Regions from separate parts of the Peribacillus sp. NPDC101480 genome, predicted to be linked through region 3. Evidence: riboswitches for the same ligand, from Rfam matches in the RefSeq annotation. Region 3 holds a riboswitch; each other region holds the start of a gene.

Region 1 (3,284 bases), on a different contig from region 3:
ATTTGGGTTGTATCCTCCACGCTTGATGTCGATATCAAGAACGAATTCACAGCCCAGTTCAAATATTCGTCGCGATCGCTTTTTTTCAATGGCAGACCTTCTCTAAGTGCAGGCTCATCGACCTGAATCATTTTGATTCCAGCGGATTCCAATGCAATGACTTCTTTTTCCAAAGCGAGTGCCAGCTGATAGCATACATTCTCCCTGGAAATATCATCACGGACAAATGACCAGTTCAAAATCGTAACAGGACCTGTAAGCATTCCCTTTACCGTCTTCTTCGTCAGTGATTGTGCGTATACACTTTCCCTGACTGTCATCGGTTCGATGAAATGGATGTCGCCGTAGATGACTGGCGGTTTCACACAGCGGGATCCATAGGATTGTACCCACCCCTTTTCTAAAAAGACGAATCCACCTAACTTATGGCCGAAGTATTCAACCATATCCGTTCGTTCGAATTCCCCATGAACAAGGACATCCAAACCGATTTCTTCTTGGATTTCGATCCACCTGCCGATTTCTTCGTTAACGAATGTTTCATATTGCGAAGCGGTCCATTCTCCTCTTTTGAATTTCCCGCGTGCTTGTTTAACATCAAATGTCTGCGGAAAGCTGCCGATCGTAGTCGAAGGAAGAAAAGGCAATTTGAAAAATGCCTGTTGATTTTGGTAACGCTCTTTAAATGGAAGCTGACGGCCGGCGGTCCTGGTTTTAACCTTTTCGACATTGGATTGTACAGTTCCGTGATTCCGGGCATTTGAATTTGCTAACGTTTGAAGCGTGAATTTATTAGCATCGACTTTTTCGGCGATTGCTTCAAAGCCTTGATTATTCCCTTTGACCAAGAGTGTGATTTCCTCGAGTTTCTCATCAGCGAAAGCAAGGGCCTCTTTCACTTCGTTTGATAGGGCGGTTTCATTACGAACGGTCACTGGCACATGAAGCAAGGAACAAGAGGGCTGAAGCCAGATTCGGTCTTCGGCTACCATTGTCTTAAGAGTCTCGATCAATTGGATTTTTTTCGATAAATCAGAAAGCCAAATGTTTTTTCCGTCAATCACACCTGCAGCAAGCACTTTGTCCTTCGGAAAGCCGAATGCTTCCAGGTTGCTTAGATTCCTCCCTTTGTCATGTACAAAATCAAGACCGATTCCTTGGACTTGTAATTCGATGACTTCCTGGTAATGTTCCACGGCATCAAAGTATGTTTGTAGCATGATGTTCAGGTTTGGTGCTGCTTCATTCAGTTTTTCATAGAGGTAAGTAACAGTTTGCATATCTTCTTTGGAAATCGATGAAACAAGTGAAGGTTCGTCCATTTGAACCCACTTCACGCCTTCTTGCTCCAACTCCCGGAGGATTTGCGTGTATAGGGGAAGCAGGCTCAGGATGATGCCAGGGATATCTTGTTTTTTGAAGCCTTTGGAAAGGGAGATGAAAGTATAAGGACCGATCAACACGGGCTTTGTTTCAATTCCTAGCTTTTCCTTGGCTTCCCGATATGCTGCAAGTGGTTTATTTTCCGTTAACGTCAGCTGTGGCACCTTTAATTCAGGGACAATATAGTGATAGTTCGTATTGAACCATTTCGTCATTTCGGAAGCGACTTCATCATTGTTTCCGCGAGCCATTGAATAATAAACGGAAAGGGGAACGCTTCCGCTTTCATAGGCTGAATAACGTTCAGGAACAAGACCGAACATTACGGACATATCGAGCATTTGATCATAGAAAGTGAAGTCGTTGACAGGAATGATATCAATGCCTCGTTTCTTCTGTTTTTGTAAGTTGCCTAAACGGATGGCTTTTAGTTGTGCCGTAAATTCTGCTTCATCGATTTTACCGGACCAGTAAGCTTCCAATGTACGTTTCCATTCACGATCTTCCCCGATTCGAGGGTAACCCAAACTACTGCTTTTCAATATTCCCATCCTCCTATATTCATTTAATTGAGCAATAAAAAAAGCATTCCTAACCGTCAAAAGAGATGGTTAGAAATGCTTAAAATAAAGAGGCATGCAAAATGCCCCTTACAATTATAAGGTCCCTAACACCTCCCTATCTCCCGTAGGTTAAAACAGTGTTGTCGAAATAGGCAGGTCTCCTGACTTAGGGATTAACATTAGCGGCGGGCCTTCCCGATCCGTTGATCAGTGGCATATTGGATGGCGCTAACACTCCCATTACAGTGGCGGGACCGTCCCGGAATTACACCGGACTTCCCTTTTAATCCTAATTTAAAATTAGGAACCTATTTCCACATATGAAATTTGACAAAACCTGCCTTGATAACTGTTTGTAGGTTAAAAATTTATAAAATAAAAACTATTATAAAAATTTAGACAATCTTAACATATCCGACCAAAAGGGTCAACATGAAAAAAAATTCAGTAAAAGTATCCGGTTATAAGGTGTGTGGGTGATAAGGATGAGGTCTGTTCCTAAAAAAGAATATATTGTTTGGACAGGGAGTATGTATAGAGGAAGTGGCGTTTTGAAATGGGGCGTGGGGGATGACTTTCTACATCTTGATTGCAGGAATCATTTTTTGCATGGTGATGAGTATTCGTACGTTATTTCTTGTTGAGTCGGGAGGAAAGAAGTTTTCTCTGGAGGATATGCTGTGGCTTGGCAATTTATATGCGACGATATTAGTTGGATTTGCACTGATTTATTTATTATACGAACTTCAGAATCATTCGGTGATTCTTGATATGGGCAATCGATTGGATGGCACTTTCTATGAACAGTTGAAGACTTCTTTTTATTTTAGTGCGATGACGATGTTTTCTGTAGGGTATGGAGATATAGCCCCGATTGGCATGGGCAGGATGATAGCTACGATTCAGGCTTTCATCGGTTATACACTGCCGGCAGCGTTCGTGATCCGGACGGTGATCGATTTGGAGCACAAAGATAGGAAGGATAAATGAAAGTTGTGTTTCTTTCGATTATTGGGTACTCTTACCATAATGAAAGAAATGGAGGGTTTAATATGACTGTTAAAATTGGAGAAAAAGCACCTGATTTCAAGCTCCCTGCAAACAATGGTGAAATGGTGTCCCTATCGGATTTTAAGGGAAAATATATTGTTTTATATTTTTATCCAAAAGACATGACGCCAGGTTGCACGACGGAGGCCTGTGATTTCCGGGACCATAATGAGCAATTTGAGGAATTGAACGCGGTCATCATTGGAATCAGCCCAGACCCAGCTGCACGTCATGAAAAATTCATCGAAAAACATGGATTGCCTTTTCTGCTGCTGGCTGATGAAAATC
Region 2 (3,284 bases), on a different contig from region 3:
GATGTCCATCGCATTGATTTTTTCAAAGCTGTAGTTTGGAAGCGTGCCATTTTCTGCGGCCTCGACAGCAAGTGCATAATGTTTCCTGAAGCTTCCTTCGCCTTTCTTCTCGTCATAAAGATCTTCAAGTGAAAATCCAAGGGTTTGCTTGACGGTATGCGGATCGAAAAGATACCATTCTTTTCTGTCGCGTACAGCCTCCATGAATAAATCCGGTATGCAAACGCCTGTAAATATATCATGGGCTTTTAATCTGTCATCCCCGTTTTGTGTCTTCAAATCGAGGAAGCTCATGATATCTTTATGCCAGGCATCCAAGTAAATCGCGATGGCACCTTTACGTTGACCCAATTGATCGACACTTACAGCTGTCTGGTTGAATAGTCGAATCCAGGGCGTCGTGCCGGAACTATTTCCAGAGAAACCCCGGATATCAGAACCAAGCGAGCGAACCTTACCAACGTAAAGGCCGACACCGCCGCCGAATTTAGATACTTTTGCTGCATCGTAGTTTGATAGATAGATGCCATCAATGGAATCTTCAATCGCGTCGATAAAGCAAGAGCTTAACTGTCCATGTGTTTTCCCAGCATTGGAGAGTGTAGGAGTCGCAACAGTCATATAAAGGTTGGACATGGCCCAGTATGCTTCTTTTATAAGTTGCAGGCGATGCTCCGTTTTTTCCATTCGCATGATTTCCATCGCGATGATCATGAAACGTTCTTGCGGCAGTTCGTAGACCTTGTCCTTTTTTGGGCGGGCCAGATAGCGGTCGTTCAATAAGTAGATGCCTATGTATGAGAATAATTTATCTTTTTCCGGGTCGATCACCGAGCCCAATTCCTCAATTTCCGCTTTTGTATATGAAGATAGCAGTTCTGGCTTGTAAATTGGATAACGCTGACCTTCCGAAAGCTGGGAGAGCTCTGTGATCAGCTCATAGAATGGGCCATAACTCTTGCCTGCATAACCACGATTGGCTTGTGCATCCCTATACATTGTATTCAACAGTTCTGCTGCAGCAACGAATGTCCAATCCGGAGCATCGATATCCACACCCTCAAGAGCGAGCTGAATCAGTTTTTTTGATGCCTGTTCTTCGGTTGAGTCACTTTTGCGATCAAGCCATTTTGTAAAACGCTTTTTGAACTTTTCCATATCGAGACGGCCTTCGAATTCCTTCGATAACATCTCAAGCTGGATGGATTTCTTTTCTGTTTCATTTTCACTTATGGTATAGTTATATGTTTGAGTCATTAATAATCCTCCTTGTTAACTTCCGCTAAAATAAAAAAACCGCCCAAAGAATTGAGCGGATCAAACGATAGAATAAAAGAGCCATGAAAAAATAGCCGTTATACTATCGTTTCATCATCTCAATCCCCGAAGAATAAGAAACGTGAAAAATTCAAGGCAGGTCTCCTGACTCATGATCATCCTACTTTGAGTCCTTCCCGTATAGAGAGCTATACAGTGGGTTTCTCATTTCGTCACATTTACAGTTGCGGGGACAGTTCCGGGTTTACACCGGATTCCCTTTTCAGCCATCACTGGCACCTTGGATTATAAAAATTCTATATATAGTTATTGGTATAGATTATGTAATCAATATCTAGTATTTCTGCTTATATTATCGTAAGCCATATACGATGATAATTCAACTAATATATTTGAAAAAAACCAACCCTTATCTATTGACAAAGTGATGGCAGAGGGTGAAGGAATGAAAGATTTTATTGGGGAATGGATAATTCAAGCGCTGATTTTACGGGATTTTGTGTTAAAATAAAGTGTCTAGTAAAGGTGGCTCTCCCTTATTGCGGTGAGGGGATTCGCGGAAAAATATTTATGAAAAAGGGGATAAAATCTTGGAAAAAGTATTAGTTTTTGGACATAAAAACCCGGATACAGACACAATCTGTTCAGCAATCGCTTATGCAGATCTGAAAAAGCAGTTAGGTATCAACGCTGAACCAGTTCGTCTGGGTGAAGTGAATGGTGAAACTCAATATGCATTGGACCAATTCAAATTCGATGCTCCCCGTCTTGTGGAAAAAGTTGCAGGGGAAGCTGATGGCGTAATCTTGGTCGATCATAACGAACGCCAGCAAAGTGCTGAAGATATTGACCAAGTCCGTGTGTTGGAAGTTATTGACCACCACCGTATCGCTAACTTCGAAACGAGCGATCCTTTATATTACCGTGCGGAACCAGTTGGCTGTACGGCAACCATTTTAAATAAAATTTATAAAGAAAACGGCATTGAAGTTCCTAAAGCAATCGCAGGTCTTATGCTGTCTGCCATCATTTCCGATTCTTTATTGTTCAAATCACCTACATGCACGGAGCAAGACGTTGCAGCAGCTATGGAATTGGCTGCCATTGCGGGAGTCGACGCTGAAACATATGGCTTGGAAATGTTGAAGGCGGGAGCTGACTTGAGCGACAAAACGATCGCCCAGCTCATCACACTTGATGCAAAGGAATTTTCCATGGGATTGGCTAAAGTGGAGATTGCACAAGTAAATGCTGTGGATCCAAACGAAGTCCTTGCTAAGCAAGCTGAATTGGAAGCGGCGATTGAAGCGGTAATCGCTGTCAAGGAATTGGACTTATTCCTATTCGTCGTAACGGATATCTTGACTAATGATTCTGTTGCCTTGGCTCTTGGTAAAGCGGCTTATGCAGTGGAAAAAGCATACGACGTTTCATTAAACAACAACATCGCCGTCTTAGAAGGCGTTGTATCGCGTAAAAAACAAATCGTGCCGGTCTTAACGGATGTATTCAGCAAGTAATAAAGGAAAAGGGATGCTCATTATTTGGGCATCCTTTTACTGTACATGCAAAAAAAGACTCAACCATCCATTAAGGATGTTTGAGTCTTTTTTCTTAATTCAAGGCTTCCTTTTCTTTTTCATAGGCGATGACAATCAATTCTTTATTGGCTTCCTCGCCTAGTTTGCTTTCAAAGCTTTTCAGTTCATTCAATAAATCCGGTGACAGATTTGCTGCTGTATAATCCTGCTCGGGTGTCATGCTTTTCGCTCCTTTCAAAAGGAAATGATTCATATTATCTATTTTGTCGGTTTGAAAAGTTTCTATTCAGCAGAATGTTACTTCTTCAAGATATTTTACTTTCTGAGGTGGCGAGTTTTTCAAGCAATGACGAACTTTCTTCATCGAGCCCTTGGACTTGGACAGGTATTCCCAGAAGCTGATATTTAAGGATAACCGTATCAACAGCACCGACTGCTGAAGCATCCCAGATCTTGGAATGGGAG
Region 3 (3,284 bases):
CCACCTGTTAACCCTTTAACTTCAAGCATTCGTTTTTACCCTTCTCTCCGTCTCTTTAATAAAATCAGCGCAAATGCAGGTGCCCCGATAAGTGAGGTGATAACCCCGATCGGCAGTTCCGATGGGGCAATGACCGTCCGTGCTACAAAGTCTGCCAAAATTAAAAATCCGCTTCCTATCAGCAATGACAGCGGAAGCAAATGTTTATGATCAGGTCCCCATATCTTTCGGACAAAATGAGGAATGACCAATCCTACAAAGCCAATCGCCCCTGAAACGGCTACCGCTGCCCCTGTCAATGTCGAACCGGCTATCAAGATCCACATTTTCCGCCGCTTAACATTCACACCTAAGTGTTTTGCCCGGTCTTCCCCGAAAGTCATCGCATTCAATTCGCTTGTATTCATGATCAAGATCAACGAACCAATGATAAAAAACGGCAAAATGATTGCAATATAATTCCATCCGCGCATTGAAACGCTTCCCATCAGCCAGCCGATGATTTGTCTTAATTCATCACCCGTCAGCGCAATCATCAATGAAATGAAGGCACTTAAAAACGAGCTGAAAATGATTCCCGTTAAAATGATCGTTTCCACTTTCATCGATCGATCCATTTTTTTTGCAAAAGTCAATACGCAGAGCATCGTGAGCACTGAGCATAAAATGCTCAATGCCGGAAGAGTGTATAAACCGATGAACGGCAGTGATATATTCAAGAATATTGTCAATACGGCGCCGACCGATGCTCCTGATGAAATACCTAATGTGTAAGGATCAGCGAGCGGGTTCCGGAGCAGTCCCTGAAATGCCGCACCCGCAATCGCCAGCGATGCCCCGACCAACCCCGCAAGCAACACACGCGGCAAGCGGATGTTCATCACGATATTCGTCAGCATCACATCCGGATCAGCGGAAATCGGCAAATGAAAGATCTCCTTGCCGATTATTTGTAAAAGTACGGGAATCGGTACTGACACCGAACCAAAGGAAATGCCTACCGTCATTGCGAATAACAAAATTAAAAACGCAATCAAATAGGCAAACGTCCATTTAGTTGTTAAATTGGTTCGGATAGACTGATTTGGCAAGTTCCTCTACTCCCTCTATCAAGCGTGGACCGGAACGGGTCACCAAGTCAGAATGGACATCAAAGACTTGGCCATTCTTAACAGCATTTACGTCTTGCCATCCTTTTCGGCCCTTCACTTCATTTGCTGAATCTTTCGTATAATAACCATAAGTTGTAATGATGACATCAGGATTTGCAGCAATCATCGACTCTTCATCAATCTTTGCCCAACCGTCCAAGTCAGCAGCAGCATTATCCGCTGAAATAATAGTAAGCATCTCATTCATGAAAGTATTTTTTCCCGGTGTGTATATTTCCGGTGAAGGCGAAACTTCCACTAAAACGGTCTTCCTATCCTCTTCCTTTACGGATTTGGCTTTTTCCTCGATATCCTTAAGCTTCGTTTTCATATCCGCAACGATTTCGTTTGCCTTGTCATGTTCACCCGTTGCCTGTCCAATCATTTCAATAGACTCATAGACTTGGTCAAAGCTTTGTGCATCATTGACTACGAGGACATCTATTCCAGCATCCTTAAGCTGCTGTAAACCCTCATTCGAATTATGGGCACTTGATGCATGGGCAAGAACAAGGTCAGGCTTCATGGAGACAATCAGCTCCGTGTTCATTTCCATTCCGCCAACTTTTTCAATTTCTTTCGTTTCTTCCGGGTAATTATCATTATCGGAAACACCAATGACCTTTTTACCCAAACCAAGTGCAAAGACCACTTCCGTATTACTTGGTATTAACGAAACGATTTTCTTCGGTTTTTCTTCTATCGTTACTTTTTCCCCAGTTGCATCTTTAATCGTAATCGGGAAAGCTTCGTGTTGAGCATGTTTCGTTTGCTGCTGTTCTTTTCCTTCATCAGTAGCTCCACTGCAGCCGACCATCATGCCTGCAGTAAGCAACATCAACAATATCAGACCAAAAATTTTCTTCATTTTCATTCCCCACAATCTTTTTATTTAATTTCTTTCACCCAATAATCCCGGAAGATGCACCCAAAACAAAAAGCACCTCCCGTTAAACGGAAGGTACTTGTATGGCAACAATATCATTACGGACTTCTTAGGGTCTGCCACACACCTTCCCATCCGCGTAGGTTACAGGTGTACGAATTTTGGCAGGTCTCCTGGCTCATGGTCATCGTCAACGGCACCTTCCCATATTTCATACAGTGGTACACAGCCGTCAGCTCCCATATACAGTGGCGGGACCGCGCTGGCATTTCACCAGCTTCCCTTTTAAGTCATTACGACACCAAATCGTTCATATGTATATAATTTTCATTGCCTTCATTATACACCATGTAAGAATCTATTATTATATGATTTTTCTGAACAGGTTCGAAATGACCCTTCCACACTCAATGATTTGAAGCATTTTCAATCAATGTCGCAAACCCATCGACTGATAAACCGGGTGAAATCCGAACTCGATGCAGGGCATGCATCCCTTGTTCCCTTGAAGCTCCCCCAGGTTCGGTAGTGACTGCCATCTTGTATCCGGCTTCATCTGACAGCCTGAGAGTCTCTTCGTTATACCGGCCAACCGGATAGGAAAGCACTGTCGTGTCCTGGTCGAGAATACGGTCGAATAGCTTCTTAGACTGGACCATTTCAGCTTCTTGCTGCTCTGCCGTCATGCGGTTCAGCTCCAAATGGTTGATAGTATGGCTTTCAATCGAAATCCCATTCCTGCTCATCTCCATCATTTGATTTTCAGTCAGGTGATGACCTTTATCAATGGACTTCCCGATCATGAAGACAGTTGCTTTCATATCATTTTCTTTTAATATCGGGAAAGCCTCCGTGAAGTTATCTGTATAGCCATCATCAAAAGTAAGCCAGACACACTTCTCACTTGGTATCCGATTCTCGGTTAAAACGAGGAATGCCTCTTCAGGAGATAATGTATAGTAGCCATTCTCCCGAAGCCAAGCCATCTGTGACCGGAATTCCTCACTTGGAACCCGAAGGCGATTACCTTCAGAAATGCTGTGATACATCAAGATTGGAAGCTGGACGGCGGGCTCGGCCGTTATCCAGTCTCCCGTATCGATCTGGCCCTCCAATTCCTGCCCTGCCCCATTATCCGCCGCTTCGACCACTTCGATGTCATCTTCCGCAATCGGTGCAGCTGTCTTTGTGCCTATACCTTCTAAAATCTCTTGTGAGCATGCAGGTAAAATCAAAATCCCCAGCAA

Evidence for each region. A riboswitch is a leader RNA that binds a small molecule or an ion and turns the genes downstream of it on or off. The one in region 3 is predicted to bind cobalamin.
Region 1: linked by a shared signal. The riboswitch ahead of metE (5-methyltetrahydropteroyltriglutamate--homocysteine S-methyltransferase) and the one ahead of ACQKMF_RS11870 (ABC transporter substrate-binding protein) in region 3 are both predicted to bind cobalamin.
Region 2: linked by a shared signal. The riboswitch ahead of ACQKMF_RS22005 (ribonucleoside-diphosphate reductase subunit alpha) and the one ahead of ACQKMF_RS11870 (ABC transporter substrate-binding protein) in region 3 are both predicted to bind cobalamin.

Annotation. Positions count from the first base shown of each region.
Region 1 is NZ_JBNNSB010000008.1:4,772-8,055, reverse strand. It holds gene metE (5-methyltetrahydropteroyltriglutamate--homocysteine S-methyltransferase) at 1-1,934, opposite strand, end outside; cobalamin riboswitch at 2,081-2,273, opposite strand; gene ACQKMF_RS22425 (potassium channel family protein) at 2,517-2,936, shown strand; gene bcp (thioredoxin-dependent thiol peroxidase) at 2,999-3,284, shown strand, end outside.
Region 2 is NZ_JBNNSB010000007.1:237,590-240,873, forward strand. It holds gene ACQKMF_RS22005 (ribonucleoside-diphosphate reductase subunit alpha) at 1-1,257, opposite strand, end outside; cobalamin riboswitch at 1,396-1,576, opposite strand; gene ACQKMF_RS22010 (manganese-dependent inorganic pyrophosphatase) at 1,869-2,798, shown strand; gene ACQKMF_RS22015 (hypothetical protein) at 2,893-3,039, opposite strand; gene ACQKMF_RS22020 (SulP family inorganic anion transporter) at 3,125-3,284, opposite strand, start outside.
Region 3 is NZ_JBNNSB010000003.1:129,284-132,567, reverse strand. It holds gene ACQKMF_RS11880 (heme ABC transporter ATP-binding protein) at 1-29, opposite strand, end outside; gene ACQKMF_RS11875 (FecCD family ABC transporter permease) at 36-1,091, opposite strand; gene ACQKMF_RS11870 (ABC transporter substrate-binding protein) at 1,054-2,025, opposite strand; cobalamin riboswitch at 2,184-2,358, opposite strand; gene ACQKMF_RS11865 (polysaccharide deacetylase family protein) at 2,445-3,284, opposite strand, start outside.